2 regions of the Erwinia sp. L03-1 genome follow, and region 2 is predicted to be linked to the other one. Evidence: predicted binding sites of a transcription regulator. Region 2 holds the regulator's gene; the other holds the start of a gene.
What was found. The regulator PurR, encoded in region 2, represses purine synthesis genes. The targets are predictions, from matches to a motif close to CANGCAAACGTTTGCNTG.
Positions count from the first base shown of each region.

Region 1: a site for PurR is predicted at 938-955, ahead of purH (bifunctional phosphoribosylaminoimidazolecarboxamide formyltransferase/IMP cyclohydrolase). Genes of this name have one in related genera too.

Region 1 covers NZ_CM178762.1:4,485,831-4,493,227, forward strand. The annotation lists rRNA gene AC4PCC_RS20470 (16S ribosomal RNA) at 1-467, opposite strand, end outside; gene purH (bifunctional phosphoribosylaminoimidazolecarboxamide formyltransferase/IMP cyclohydrolase) at 1,097-2,686, shown strand; gene purD (phosphoribosylamine--glycine ligase) at 2,702-3,982, shown strand; gene AC4PCC_RS20485 (DUF1481 domain-containing protein) at 4,021-4,683, opposite strand; gene hupA (nucleoid-associated protein HU-alpha) at 4,801-5,073, opposite strand; gene AC4PCC_RS20495 (YjaG family protein) at 5,262-5,852, opposite strand; gene nfi (deoxyribonuclease V) at 5,918-6,586, opposite strand; gene hemE (uroporphyrinogen decarboxylase) at 6,589-7,397, opposite strand, start outside.
Region 2 covers NZ_CM178762.1:2,535,386-2,542,782, forward strand. The annotation lists gene AC4PCC_RS11685 (alkene reductase) at 1-853, shown strand, start outside; gene gloA (lactoylglutathione lyase) at 989-1,396, shown strand; gene rnt (ribonuclease T) at 1,501-2,151, shown strand; gene AC4PCC_RS11700 (Grx4 family monothiol glutaredoxin) at 2,198-2,536, opposite strand; gene AC4PCC_RS11705 (C40 family peptidase) at 2,916-3,746, shown strand; gene cydH (cytochrome bd-I oxidase subunit CydH) at 3,802-3,891, opposite strand; gene purR (HTH-type transcriptional repressor PurR) at 4,176-5,201, shown strand; gene punR (DNA-binding transcriptional activator PunR) at 5,219-6,136, opposite strand; gene punC (purine nucleoside transporter PunC) at 6,250-7,397, shown strand, end outside.

The DNA of each region.
Region 1 (7,397 bases), 2.0 Mb from region 2:
ATTAACCTCTCTCCCTTCCTCCCCGCTGAAAGTACTTTACAACCCGAAGGCCTTCTTCATACACGCGGCATGGCTGCATCAGGCTTGCGCCCATTGTGCAATATTCCCCACTGCTGCCTCCCGTAGGAGTCTGGACCGTGTCTCAGTTCCAGTGTGGCTGGTCATCCTCTCAGACCAGCTAGGGATCGTCGCCTTGGTGAGCCATTACCTCACCAACAAGCTAATCCCATCTGGGCACATCCGATGGTGTGAGGCCCGAAGGTCCCCCACTTTGGTCCGTAGACGTTATGCGGTATTAGCTACCGTTTCCAGTAGTTATCCCCCTCCATCGGGCAGTTTCCCAGACATTACTCACCCGTCCGCCACTCGTCACCCAAAGAGCAAGCTCTCCTGTGCTACCGTTCGACTTGCATGTGTTAGGCCTGCCGCCAGCGTTCAATCTGAGCCATGATCAAACTCTTCAATTTAAAAGTTCGATTTGCTTCAACAAGTGAAGCGATGCTCAAGTGTAAAACGTCATAATGAATTTCATTATGTGTTCACTCTTAAGACTTGATATTTTTTGCGCCTTGCGGCGCTGATATCAATCCTGCGAGTGCCCACACAGATTGTCTGATAAATTGTTAAAGAGCGGTGCGGCTGGCGCCTTGGCGGCCTGCTGCGAGGTGGCGTATATTACGCTTTCCTCCTTCAGAGTCAACTTCTTTTTAGGAAGTTTTTCTCCGGCGGTTCAGCTTCCTGAACCTCTCAACCCGGCGGCCTGTAAGCCGTTGTTCCGTGTCGATGGAGGCGCATTATAGGGAGTTCCTGACGGCTGACAACCCCTAATTTGATAAAAATAGCGCGTTCGCTGCATTCCACAGCAAAACCCCGGGTTATACGCACTTATCCACCGATTTATCCACATCGCTGCCGCACCGCGAATTTACACGAGCATCACGCAAACGTTTTCGCTACAATGCCGGGCAAAATCCTGGCCCCAGTTTTGGGGGGTTACCTGAAGCTTATTCTCACTCTTCTCTATATAGAGGTGAAAATGGCTAAGCTTGATGTAACGCTCTTACTCTCTGCGAATCAAAGCCAAGGGATCATCACCATGCAACAACGTCGTCCTGTACGCCGCGCTCTGCTCAGCGTGTCTGATAAAGCCGGTATCATCGAATTTGCTCAGGCGCTGACCCAGCGCGGTATCGAACTCCTCTCCACCGGAGGCACCGCCCGCCTGCTGGCAGACGCGGGCCTCTCCGTCACCGAAGTGTCTGACTACACCGGCTTCCCCGAAATGATGGATGGACGCGTTAAAACGCTGCACCCGAAAGTGCACGGCGGCATTTTAGGCCGTCGTGGCCAGGATGATGCCATTATGGCGGAACACAGCATTGCTCCTATCGACATGGTGGTCGTTAACCTTTATCCCTTTGCCCAAACCGTCGCGCGTGAAGGCTGCTCGCTGGAAGATGCCGTCGAGAATATTGATATCGGCGGTCCAACGATGGTGCGCTCCGCCGCCAAAAATCACAAAGACGTGGCTATCGTGGTCAACAGCAGCGATTACCAGGCCATTGTTGCCGAGCTGGATCAGAACGAGAACAGCCTGACGCAGGCCACGCGCTTCAACCTGGCCATCAAGGCCTTTGAGCATACCGCTGCCTATGACGGGATGATTGCCAACTACTTTGGCAGCCTGGTCCCCGCTTATCATGGCGATACCATTGCACCTTCTGGCCGCTTCCCGCGGACGCTGAATCTGAGCTTCATTAAAAAGCAGGATATGCGCTACGGTGAGAACAGCCATCAGGACGCCGCCTTCTATATAGAAGACAGGATTACCGAAGCCTCGGTCGCCACTGCTCAGCAGGTTCAGGGCAAAGCGCTCTCCTATAACAACATCGCCGATACCGACGCCGCACTGGAGTGCGTCAAGGAATTCGACCAGCCAGCCTGTGTGATCGTCAAACACGCCAATCCCTGTGGCGTTGCCATTAGCGATTCGATTCTGGACGCCTATGAGCGGGCGTATAAAACCGACCCAACATCCGCCTTTGGCGGCATTATCGCCTTTAACCGCGAGCTGGATGAAGAGACGGCGCAGGCCATTGTCAGCCGTCAGTTTGTTGAGGTGATTATTGCCCCCTCCGCAAGCGAGGCCGCGCTTAAGATAACCGCGAGTAAGCAGAACGTACGCGTACTCACCTGTGGAGAGTGGCAGCAGCGTCAGGCCGGTCTGGATTTCAAGCGCGTCAACGGTGGGCTGCTGGTGCAGGATCGCGATTTGGGTATGGTGGAGAGCCACCAGCTTAAGGTGGTGACCCAGCGCCAGCCGACCGAACAGGAATTGCGTGATGCGCTGTTCTGCTGGAAGGTCGCTAAATTCGTGAAGTCCAACGCCATCGTTTACGCGCGGGAGAATATGACCATCGGTATTGGCGCGGGGCAGATGAGCCGCGTCTATTCCGCGAAGATTGCCGGTATCAAGGCGGCAGACGAGGGGCTGGAAGTGAAAGGCTCGGCTATGGCGTCCGATGCGTTCTTCCCCTTCCGCGACGGCATTGATGCCGCCGCCGCCGTTGGCGTCAGCTGTGTTATCCAGCCAGGCGGCTCTATTCGTGATGAAGAAGTTATTGCCGCCGCCGACGAGCACGGCATTGCCATGATCTTCACCGCGATGCGTCATTTCCGCCATTAATTACGGAGCAGAAAAATGAAAATTCTCGTTATTGGTAACGGCGGGCGTGAACACGCCCTCGCATGGAAGGCATCACTCTCACCGCTGGCGGAAACCGTTTTTGTTGCACCGGGTAACGCAGGTACTGCCCTGGAGCCTGCTTTGCAGAACGTTGATATCAGCGCCACCGATATTCCGGCACTGCTGCGCTTCGCGAGTGAGGAGAAGATTGATCTGACCATCGTCGGCCCGGAAGCACCGCTGGTGCTGGGCGTGGTGGATGCCTTCCGCGCTGCCGGGCTGAAGATTTTTGGTCCGACGCAGGCCGCTGCTCAGCTGGAAGGGTCTAAAGCCTTCACGAAAGATTTCCTGGCGCGTCACCGTATTCCGACCGCTGAATATCAAAACTTTACCGAGGTCGGGCCCGCCCTGGCCTATACGCGCAGCAAGGGTGCGCCCATCGTGATTAAAGCCGATGGTCTGGCCGCAGGTAAAGGTGTGATTGTAGCGATGACCCTGGCCGAGGCCGAAGAAGCCATTCAGGACATGCTGGCCGGCAATGCCTTTGGCGATGCTGGCCACCGCATCGTGGTGGAAGAGTTTCTGGACGGGGAAGAAGCCAGCTTTATCGTAATGGTTGATGGCGAGAATGTGTTACCGATGGCGACCAGCCAGGATCATAAACGCGTAGGTGATGGAGATACCGGCCCCAATACCGGCGGGATGGGCGCCTACTCTCCCGCGCCGGTAGTGACCGATGCTGTCCACCAGCGGGTGATGGATGACGTTATCTGGCCGACGGTTCGGGGTATGGCAGCGGAAGGGAACACCTATACCGGCTTTCTGTACGCGGGTCTGATGATTGATAAACAGGGTCAGCCGAAGGTTATCGAGTTTAACTGCCGCTTCGGCGATCCCGAGACGCAGCCAATCATGCTGCGTATGCTGTCGGATCTGGTCGATCTCTGTCTGGCAGGCGCAGAGGGCAAGCTGAATACCAAAGACTCAGAGTGGGATCCTCGCCCTTCACTGGGCGTGGTGCTGGCTGCCGGGGGTTACCCGGGTGACTACGCGATCGGTGACCAAATCCACGGTCTGCCGCTGGAAGAAACGCCAGACGGCAAAATCTTCCATGCCGGTACGCGTATGCAGGACGATCTGGTGGTAACCCAGGGCGGACGGGTATTGTGCGTGACCGCACTGGGAGATGACGTGGCCGCTGCGCAGAAGCGCGCCTACGAACTGGCTAAGCCCGTTTCATGGCGGGGCAGCTTCTGCCGCCATGATATCGGCTATCGCGCGATAGGCCGCAAATAGCCCTTAACCGGGCCGGAGCGATCCGGCCCGGGTGGCATTCAGAAGCTGGCTTCGTCAGGCTCGTTCGCGCAGAGATCGTCGGGCGTGACAATCAGCAGCTGAACGCCTTTAGGCGCTTCCAGCCAGGCGATGCTGACCGGCTTGTCCGGGCTGCGCTGATGCTGGGTAATATAGTTAACGGAATAGTGGTCGAAGCCGGGCCGCTCTTTCTGCCCCTTGCACGTCGTGACGACGCCGGAGGCCGACCAGCGCCCTTGCCTGAGCAGTACCCGCCCTTTCAGCAGGTCATCGCTGATTTTCAGCATACGCCCGCCATCAAACTGATATAACGCCACCGCGTCTGCGGAGAGTGCTTCACGGCGACCAGCGAACTGACGCTGCATAAAACTCAGGCTGCCGTCCTGGTCGAAGCGCAGCGTCACGTTTTCGGGACTGTCGCCCAGCCGATGACGTTCTATGGAGATAAGCTTGTCCGACTGCCACATATAGTCGGTCGTCTCCGTCGCGCCACCCGAAAAGGGCGTGTAAATCGTCAGCAGATGGCTGCTCTCATTGCCCTCGTTTTTGCGCCAGATACGAACGGCGCCGCGATCGGCCAGATAACCACTGGCGGTAAAGTCAGGCAGTGCTGGCTGTGAGCTGCAACCTGCCAGTAACAGCAGCGTCAGCAGGGAGAGCGGAATAAGAGGAGAACGAGTCATGGCGCGATTATCACACAGTGTGGGTGAAATGCCCGGTGGTAAAGCGGTTTGCCCGGATGTATCTATAACAAAAGGGGCATAACGCCCCCCTGTTTAAAACTTTTTACCGTCAGACAATTACTTAACAGCGTCTTTCAGTGCTTTACCTGAAACAAATGCCGGTACGTTAGCAGCAGCAATTTTGATTTCATTGCCAGTCTGCGGGTTGCGGCCAGTACGCTCAGCACGGTGGTTAACTTTAAAAGTACCAAAACCAACCAGTTGTACAGCATCACCCTCTTTCAGAGACTCAGTAATCGCAGCCAGGGTGGATTCCAGTGCAGCTTTAGCCTGGGTCTTAGACAGGTCCGCTTTGTCAGCAATTACATCAATCAGTTGAGTCTTGTTCATAAGTTATCCTTACAGTGTATTTATCGCTTGCTAAGCATCGAGTGCGAGGGAAAAACCAGTTTCTGGCACTCTCCTGCATACACGCACCGATAGCCACTTTTTTCAGCCCCCCAAATGTAGACCAGACTGGGGGCGAATGTGAAGCCTCCTGGCGCTACAATTCAGGCCTGAAGTCACGTTTTATCGCCTTACTGCTGAAAATTTATACCGATATTACTGATCCCTGATTCACGCAGGTCAGCTCGCAGTCCTTTTATCAGTTCGGGGTCCCTCTCTTCGCAGGCACTGAGCAGGCGGAAAATCTCCCACTGGATGTCCCATTCTTCTTCAACTGCGGGGTTCTCTTTAAGCTCTTCGTCGGTCATTTCCCGTTCAGCCTGGGTCATTTCCAGCATCGCAACGGTCGTCACGGAGGCATCGCTTACGGCGATCGCATGCTCCAGCGTTTCACCACTCAGACGAGAATGCAGCAGTTCACTTAATGCGACGCAGGCATCAATGGCCGGATACACGCCGTAGAGATCGTAATCTTCAGCGTTGGGTATCGCTTCCTCCAGCTTCTCGAGCTGTGAGTCAAAATTCACCTTAGCATCTTTTACCAGCAGCGTTTCCCAGACCAGATCGAGGATGCGGCGATACAGCTGCCCTTCACCGAATCCTGTACGATCGCAAAACGCCCGATAGTTGGGGGCCATACGTTCGCACAGACAGGCCATAAAAGTAACGTGCTGCCAGCTTTCCAGCTTTTCCAGACGCAGGTGAATCGGATTACGTAACATGTTGAGATCTCTTAAACAGAAGTGCGCGGCCAGCAGTGTAACCGAAAAGACCGCGCGTCACACCGTTAACCCTGCTCCTGAAGGCGCATAAAAGCAGGTCGCCGTGAGGCCACGGCATCAGCCCAGCGCGTCGGTTCGGGCAGCCGGTAGCCGTTCAGACAGGTTTCCACCCAGCTGAGCGCCGTCGTCTGGCTAACGCGATGCCCCGGCGAGATAAAGAGGGGGTTACACCGGCGCTTGCTGCGCAATACCCAGCCAATTTGCTCGCCTTTGTCGATCAGCGGCTGTGTTGTCCCCGGCTCGTCATCCAGCGGCTCAAACTTGCCACACAGGCGGCTTTTTGCCACGCCAATGGTTGGGACATCCACCAGCAGGCCGAAATGGCTGGCGACGCCAAGGCGGCGCGGGTGCGCAATGCCCTGCCCATCAACGAACAGCAGGTCTGGCTTTAGCTCAAGCTGCTGCCACGCCGCGAGCAGCGCAGGATATTCACGGAATGAAAGGAACCCCGGAATATAGGGCATCGTCGTCGCGATACGGGCAACGCGATGCTCCACCAGCCTGAGCGACGGATATTCCAGAATAACCAGGGCAGCGCGCGTAACCTCGCCCCCCTGTTCAAAACCGACATCGGCACCGCCTATATAGCGCGGCGGCATTACTTCAAAGTCATCTTCCTGCCGCACTTCTGCCGCGCGTTCAAGTTGCTCCTGACGTAATGCTGCAATGTCCATGGTTAGTCCTGGTGATATGGCCGTGAAAGTCGATGTACTGAGTCAATGAAAGCGCCAGCATGCTCGGGTGGAACATCCTGATGGATCCCGTGACCCAGGTTGAATACGTGTCCATTGCCGTGGCCAAACCCTTCCAGGATGCCCGCGACCTCCTGCCCGATACGCGCAGGGGACGCGTAAAGCATAGACGGATCCATATTCCCCTGTAGGGCAACTTTATCACCCACGCGGCGGCGGGCGTCGCCGATATCGGTGGTCCAGTCCAGCCCCAGCGCGTCGCAGCCGGTAGCTGCCATCGCTTCCAGCCACTGGCCGCCGCCTTTGGTAAACAGGGTGACCGGCACGCGGCGTCCGTCATTCTCACGGATCAGGCTGTCCACGATTTTGTGCATATAGTGCAGGGAGAATTCAAGATAGTCCCGTCCCGTCAGTACCCCGCCCCAGGTGTCGAATATCATCACCGACTGCGCACCGGCACGTATTTGGGCGTTCAGGTAGAGCGTGACGCTGTCGGCCACCTTATCCAGCATCAGATGCAGGGTTTCAGGCTCGGCATACATCATTTTTTTCAGTTTGGTGAAGGCTTTGCTGCTGCCCCCTTCAACCATGTAGGTGGCCAGCGTCCAGGGGCTGCCGGAGAAACCTATCAGCGGTATTTCACCCTTCAGGTTTTTACGGATAGTGCGCACCGCATTCATCACATAGCCCAGATCCTGCTCCGGGTCGGGCACCGGCAGCTTCTCAACATCAGCGCGGCAGGTGATCGGTGAGGAAAAACGGGGGCCTTCTCCCGCCTCAAACCACAGGCCCA
Region 2 (7,397 bases):
GAAGAGTATCAATCAGGGTATCCGCGATGAGGGCGGCCACAGCGCCGTTCAGCTGTGGCATACCGGCCGCATCTCTCACACCAGCGTACAGCCCGGTGACGAGGCCCCGGTCTCCTCTTCAGCTATTAATGCCGATACCCGTACTTCATTACGTGATGATACCGGCGCGACCATCCGCGCGGCGACCTCCACGCCCCGTGCACTGACGCTGGATGAAATCCCGGGCATTGTGAATGATTTCCGTCAGGCGGTCATCAACGCCCGTGAAGCGGATTTTGACCTGGTGGAACTGCATTCTGCCCATGGTTATCTGATCCATCAGTTTCTCTCCCCGGCTTCTAATCAGCGCGCGGATGGCTACGGCGGCAGCGTAGAAAATCGTACCCGCTTTGCGCTGGAAGTGGTGGATGCAGCGATTGCGGGCTGGCGCGCCGATCGTATCGGCATCCGCATCTCCCCGCTGGGTCCTTTTAATGGACTGGACAATGGAGAAGATCAGGAAGAGGCGGCGCTGTACTATATTGGCGAACTGGCCAAACGTAAGCTAGCCTACCTGCATATTTCCGAACCTGACTGGGCAGGCGGCAAGCCTTACAGCGAGGCGTTCCGCAAGGCCATTCGCGCCGTCTATCCGGGAGTGATCGTCGGTGCCGGCGCCTATACGGCGGAGAAAGCCGAAACGCTGATTGAGCAGGGGCTGATAGATGCGGCTGCCTTTGGCCGCAGCTATATCGCCAATCCCGACCTGGTGGCGCGACTAAAGTCCAGCGCGCCCCTGAATGAGCCTCGCCCGGAGACCTTCTACGGCGGCGGCGCTGAGGGTTACACGGATTACCCTGCGCTCGGGGATTAAGGCTTTAGCCTCAGGGCTGCCTGGATTACGTCCGGCTGCGAACGCCGCTATACTGAATATTTACCGTTGTCGGATGATAACGCTTACCACATATTTACCGTTATCGGATGATAACGCTTACCACAAGAGGATGTTATGCGCTTACTTCACACTATGCTCCGCGTTGGCGATTTGCAGCGTTCAATAGATTTTTACACCAACCTTCTGGGCATGCGCCTGTTGCGCACCAGCGAAAACAAAGAATACAAATACACGCTGGCTTTTGTGGGCTATGAGGAAGAGAGCGAAGGGGCAGTGCTTGAGCTGACCTGGAACTGGGGCGTTGAAAAATATGACCTCGGCGATGCTTATGGTCACATCGCGCTGGGCGTTGATGACGTTGCCGCCACCTGCGATCGCCTTCGTAAAGCAGGCGGCAGCGTGGTGCGTGAAGCCGGCCCGGTAAAGGGTGGCTCAACCATTATCGCTTTTATTGAAGATCCGGACGGATACAAAATCGAGCTGATTGAGAACAAGCACGCCGGCCACGGCCTGGGTAACTGATACCCGCGGGTGCTTTCGGGCACCCTCTCCCCCTCTTCCCCTGCTGCATCCCGTACTGAAATTTGCCATAATACGCGCTGCATTTTTTCGCCTGTGAGATCCTGATGTCTGAATCGAACGAACTTAACGCCCTGAGCAGCCGTTTTCGCGGTTTTTATCCGGTGGTCATTGATGTGGAAACCGCCGGGTTTGACGCTAAAACCAATGCGCTACTGGAAGTCGCCGCCGTCACGCTGAGAATGACTGAGGATGGCTGGCTGGAGAAAGACGAAACGCTTCACTTCCACGTTGAGCCGTTTGAAGGATCTATCCTGATGCCAGAAGCACTGGCGTTTAACGGCATTGACCCCGGCAATCCGCTGCGCGGCGCGGTCAGTGAATATGAGGCGCTGCATGCCATTTTCAAGATGGTGCGTAAGGGCATCAAAGAGCGGGGCTGCAATCGCGCCATTATGGTGGCCCATAATGCGACCTTTGATCTTAACTTTATGAATGCGGCGGCGGAGCGGTCAGGCCTGAAGCGTAATCCGTTTCATCCCTTCGGGACCTTTGATACCGCTGCGCTGAGCGGGCTGGTGCTGGGACAAACGGTGCTGGCTAAAGCCTGCCTCGCGGCCGGTATGCCTTTCGATAGCAGCCAGGCGCACTCCGCGCTGTACGACACCCTGCAAACCGCCGATCTGTTCTGCGAGCTGGTTAACCGCTGGAAGCGACTGGGTGGCTGGCCGCTGCCCATTGCCGACAGCGAGGCATAAAAAAAGCGGGGATCGTCGATCCCCGCTTTGCAAACCCAGCGAAAACTTACTCAGCCGCGTCAGACGGATATTTTTGCACCGTCTCTTTAATTAGCTGCAACAGTTCACCGCGCTGATACATCTCGATGATGATATCGCATCCGCCCACCAGCTCACCGTCGATCCACAGCTGTGGAAAGGTCGGCCAGTTAGCGTATTTAGGCAGCTCGGCACGAATATCCGGGTTCTGCAGGATATCAACATAGGCAAAACGTTCGCCACAGGCTGACAGCGCCTGAACGGCCTGTGCTGAAAAGCCACAGCTTGGCAGTTTCGGAGAACCTTTCATATACAGCAGAATCGGGTTTTCTGCTATCTGGCGCTCAATTTTCTCAACAGTACTCATAAATGCCTTCCTATAACGGATACTTCGTGTTTATTTATTGTAGCGACTCTGGCCCCCTGATGAAAACGACATTTTCAGTAAGGGAATTATCCTGGGGGTTCCGCGTGGCGAATTATCCAGCGGTAAAAACAACAAAATAACATTTGCCTGAGCCTGACGCCGCTGCTGTCACGGCTTACCCCGGGTTGATGAGCACATAACCAGCTGATTATGCTGAAATTGCCAACAATTACTTGTTGTACATCATTGAAACAAAAAAGACCTTACCTTTTGTTAAAGAGTTAGATTAGAATTGCGCTCACTTGTCTGCCGTATAGCAGATATCCTAATTTAGCCGAGCTTCTGCCTCTGGCGGGAGCATAAACAGTTAATGGTAACGATGCGTTTACTTATCACGCTCCTGATGCTGGCCTTCGCGCAGCTCTTTTTTAATGTGGCGCACGCATCGCCACATGCTCCAGTTAATGCAAACCACCATAAGGTGGAAGGCAGTGCCGCCCGTGAGGACGATCGTCGTAAGCGGCGGCAGGTGAAGGGTAGCGTAACGAAAAAAGTTAAAGAGTCCACCCGCAAGTCACGCCGTATACCCGCCACCCGCCTTAAGGCCAAAAAAACGCTCGCGCCGCAGCCTGTATCGTCCCACTCCCGGAAATCTGGCCTCAGGCACAAAGCCGCTTTGCAGGCCAGTCTGGGTAAAAAGCATTATGGTCACCGTCGTGGCAAATCCGTCGAGCAGGGTGAAGAACTGACCGCCGAGGTACTTAGCGCCCCACTAAAAATGAGCAAGGCACACCGGGCGCGTTATCAAAAAGCGCGTCAGACGGCGATGAACAAGCTGATGGGCCAGCTGGGTAAACCCTACCAGTGGGGCGGAACATCGCCTAAAACGGGCTTCGACTGTAGCGGCCTGGTGTGGTATGCCTACAAGGATCTGGTTAAGTTTAAGATCCCCCGCACCGCCAATGAGATGTATCACCTGCGCGATGCGGCGAACATCAAACGCGGCGAGCTGGAGAAAGGCGACCTTGTTTTCTTCCGCATTAACGGACGCGGCACAGCGGATCACGTAGGCGTTTATCTTGGCGGCGGGAAATTTATTCAGTCGCCTCGTACCGGAAAAGATATTCAGGTTAGCGCGCTGGCTGATGAATACTGGCAAAGTCACTACATCGGCGCACGTCGGGTGATGACACCCAGAACGATCCGCTAATCTCCGCGTCGCGTAGTGAATATAAAAAGGCCGATCTGACGATCGGCCTTTTTTTTTAGTGCATGACGGCGGTAAAGCTGAAAATAATAATCATTAACAGCGCGCTAACGGTGGTTAGCAGAGACAATTTCAGATCGGTGTCCACAGATACTCCTTTATACCCTTACAGTTTGTGTCACCATCAATTTTCCCACACCCGGCGGTAAAAATCTCGTTTTCTCTGCTCAGCCTTGTTAGAATTCCATTTCGTTGCGCAACGGGTTGCGTTCGCGGTCTGCAACCGACGCAACAGGCCTGGCTGACTGCCCCCTTTTCCTTACTGACGCCACCGAATATTCATAAAAAACGGCGACGGATTTTGCCGTTTCAGGCAATCGTTTAACAATATACTTATCAGCAAGTTGCGGTAAGTACAGGAGTAGTGATTTCATGGCAACAATCAAAGATGTGGCTAAACGCGCCGGGGTGTCGACCACCACGGTGTCCCACGTCATTAATAAAACGCGCTTTGTGGCCGAAGCCACGCGGGAAGCAGTATGGACTGCCATCCGCGAACTGCATTATTCGCCAAGTGCGGTCGCCCGCAGTCTCAAGGTTAATCACACCCGGACCATCGGCCTGCTGGCAACGTCCAGCGAGGCACCCTACTTTGCCGAGATTATTGAAGCCGTGGAGAACAGCTGCTTTGCCAGCGGTTACACCCTGATTCTGGGCAATGCGCACAACGATCTGGTCAAACAGCAGGCGTATCTGTCAATGATGGCGCAAAAGCGCGTCGATGGCCTGCTGGTGATGTGCTCCGAGTATCCTGATGAACTGATCCAGATGCTTGAAGATAACCGAAATATTCCTATGGTCGTCATGGACTGGAGCGAGTCACGCGGTGATTTTACGGATACGGTGCTGGATAACGCCTTTGAGGGCGGTTATCTGGTAGGCCGCTATCTGATTGAGCGCGGCCATCGCGATATTGGCGTCATTCCCGGTCAGCTGGAGCGTAACACCGGCGGTGGCCGTCATGCCGGTTTTCTAAAGGCGCTATCCGAAGCGGGGATCACCCTGCGCGATGAGTGGCTGGTACAGGGTGATTTCGAACCCGAATCTGGCTATCGTGCCATGCAGCAAATTTTATCCCAGAAGCAGCGGCCTACCGCCGTATTCTGCGGCGGCGATATTATGGCGATGGGGGCGATTTGTGCCGCTGATGAGATGGGTCTGCGCGTTCCCCAGGATATCTCGGTCATCGGCTATGATAACGTGCGCAACGCGCGCTACTTCACCCCGGCCCTGACCACCGTTCACCAGCCAAAAGAGAGGCTGGGCGAAACGGCCTTTGAAATGCTGCTGGATCGTATTACCAGCAAGCGTGAGGAGCCACAGACGATTGAAGTTCATCCCAGCCTGATCGAGCGTCGTTCAGTGGCGGATGGTCCCTTTGTAGACTATCGCCGCTAACGCCATTAGCCGCCTGCTCATTCCTCTGCCCCCTCGTTCAGCCACTCATTATTGAGCGTCCCGGTGTCGCCAAGATAGTCGAGCAGCCAGCCCAGCGCGGGGCTGGCCTGCTGCTGCGACCAGCTGACGCAGCAGGGGCTGTCGGGGAATGTCGCGGTAAGCACAAGTTCAGTTAATGCGCCGCTGCTCAGCAGCGGACGGGCAAAATGTCCTGGCACCATTCCGACGCAAAGCCCGCCCAGCAGGCAGTCCGCAGCGCTCTCCCAATCGGGCACCACCAGCCGACGCTGATTATCCAGCGTCCAGGTAGTGCGCTTGGGCAGCGCGCGGGATGTGTCTTCCAGCGTCAGAGAGGGCCATTCGCGGATGGCTTCCTCGCTGACCGGTCCTGAGATTTCTGTCAAAGGATGGCGGGCGCTAACCACACAGCGCCAGTTCAGCGCGCCCATATTGCGAAAGGCAAAGCGCCCGCCAACGGGTATTGCCTGAGTTGCGCCAATCGCTACATCTACCCGGCCATCCGCCAGCGCATCCCACACGCCATTAAACACCTCCGGGGAAAGGTGTAATTCCATATCCGGGAAATGACGGTAGAAATCGACAACCAGCTGCCGGGTGCGCTGGGGTTTCACTATCCTGTCTACGGCGATATTTAGCTGCCCGCGCCAGCCGTTTGCTACCTGCTGGCACTGACGCCGGGTGGCAAGCATTTTTTTGATTACGCTCCGCCCCTCCTGAATGAAGTAGCGTCCCGCCTCGGTCAGTTCGACATCGCGATGACGGCGTGTAAACAGCGGAACGGCCAGCCACTCTTCCAGCTGACGTACGGTATAGCTGATAGCGGAGGGGACCCGGTGCAGCTCAGCAGCCGCGGCGGTAAAGCTGCCGTTTCGGGCAACGGCATCAATCACTTCGAGGGAATGTTCTGACCACATTTTTTGCCTGCAAATTTTTTGAACGCAATGGACAAATATTAGCGTTTCACAACGACTCTGGCACGCATTTACACTCTGCGCCGTTATATTCTTCTGAAATTAAGAGCAAAAAAATGCCTGCAAAACTTTTTACCCTTTACCTGGCGCTGCTTAGCGTCATCGGCTTTCTGGCCACCGATATGTATCTGCCTGCCTTTACGCTGATGCAGCAGGATCTGCAAACCGACGCGGGAGCGATCGGTGCCAGCCTGAGTCTCTTTCTGGCGGGCTTTGCCTGTGCGCAGCTGATATGGGGCCCTCTCTCCGATCGAATCGGCCGTCGTCCGGTGCTGCTAATGGGTCTGAGCCTGTTTGCCATCAGCTGTGCCGGAATGTGGTGGGTGCACAATGCCACCCTGCTGCTGGTGCTGCGCTTTGTGCAGGCCATTGGCATCTGCGCGGCCGCCGTAACCTGGCAGGCGCTGGTGATTGACCGCTATTCCGCCACCCAGGCCAGCAAGGTTTTTGCCACAATCATGCCGCTGGTAGCACTCTCTCCGGCACTGGCTCCCCTGCTAGGCGCCTGGCTGCTCAACCATTTCGGCTGGCGCGCAATTTTTATTGCCCTGATGGTCATTACGCTACTACTGCTGGTTTGCACGCTCTTTTTGACAGCAACACCACGCGTTATGCCAAAAAACGGCGATAAGAAGACGGGTTTTCTAACCCTGCTGAAATCTCCTGTTTACAGCGGTAACGTGCTGATGTACGCCGCCTGCTCTGCCAGCTTCTTTGCCTGGCTGACCGGTTCGCCGTTTATCTTATCCGCGCTGGGCATGTCACCTGGCAGCATTGGCCTGAGCTACTTCCCTCAGACGCTGGCCTTTCTGACCGGCGGCTATGGCTGCCGAACCCTGCTTAAGCGTACGGAAGGCGGCTCACTTCTGCCCTGGCTGCTTGGCCTGTACAGCCTGAGCATTATTGCATTTTTTATCGCGGCTCAGCAGGCGATCCCCTCTGTGTATGCGCTGCTGCTGCCGTTCTGCGGCATTGCCCTGGCGAACGGTGCGCTGTATCCGATTGTTGTCTCGAATGCCCTGCTTCCCTTCCCACAGGCCAGCGGTAAGGCCGCGGCGCTGCAAAATACGCTCCAGCTGGGGCTTTGCTGCGTGGCCAGCCTGCTGATCTCCTCATTTCTTACCCGCCCGCTGTGGTCTACCTCGCTGGTTATGCTGTCGACTGTCCTATTTGCCATAATCGGCTATATTTTACAGCGTACAAA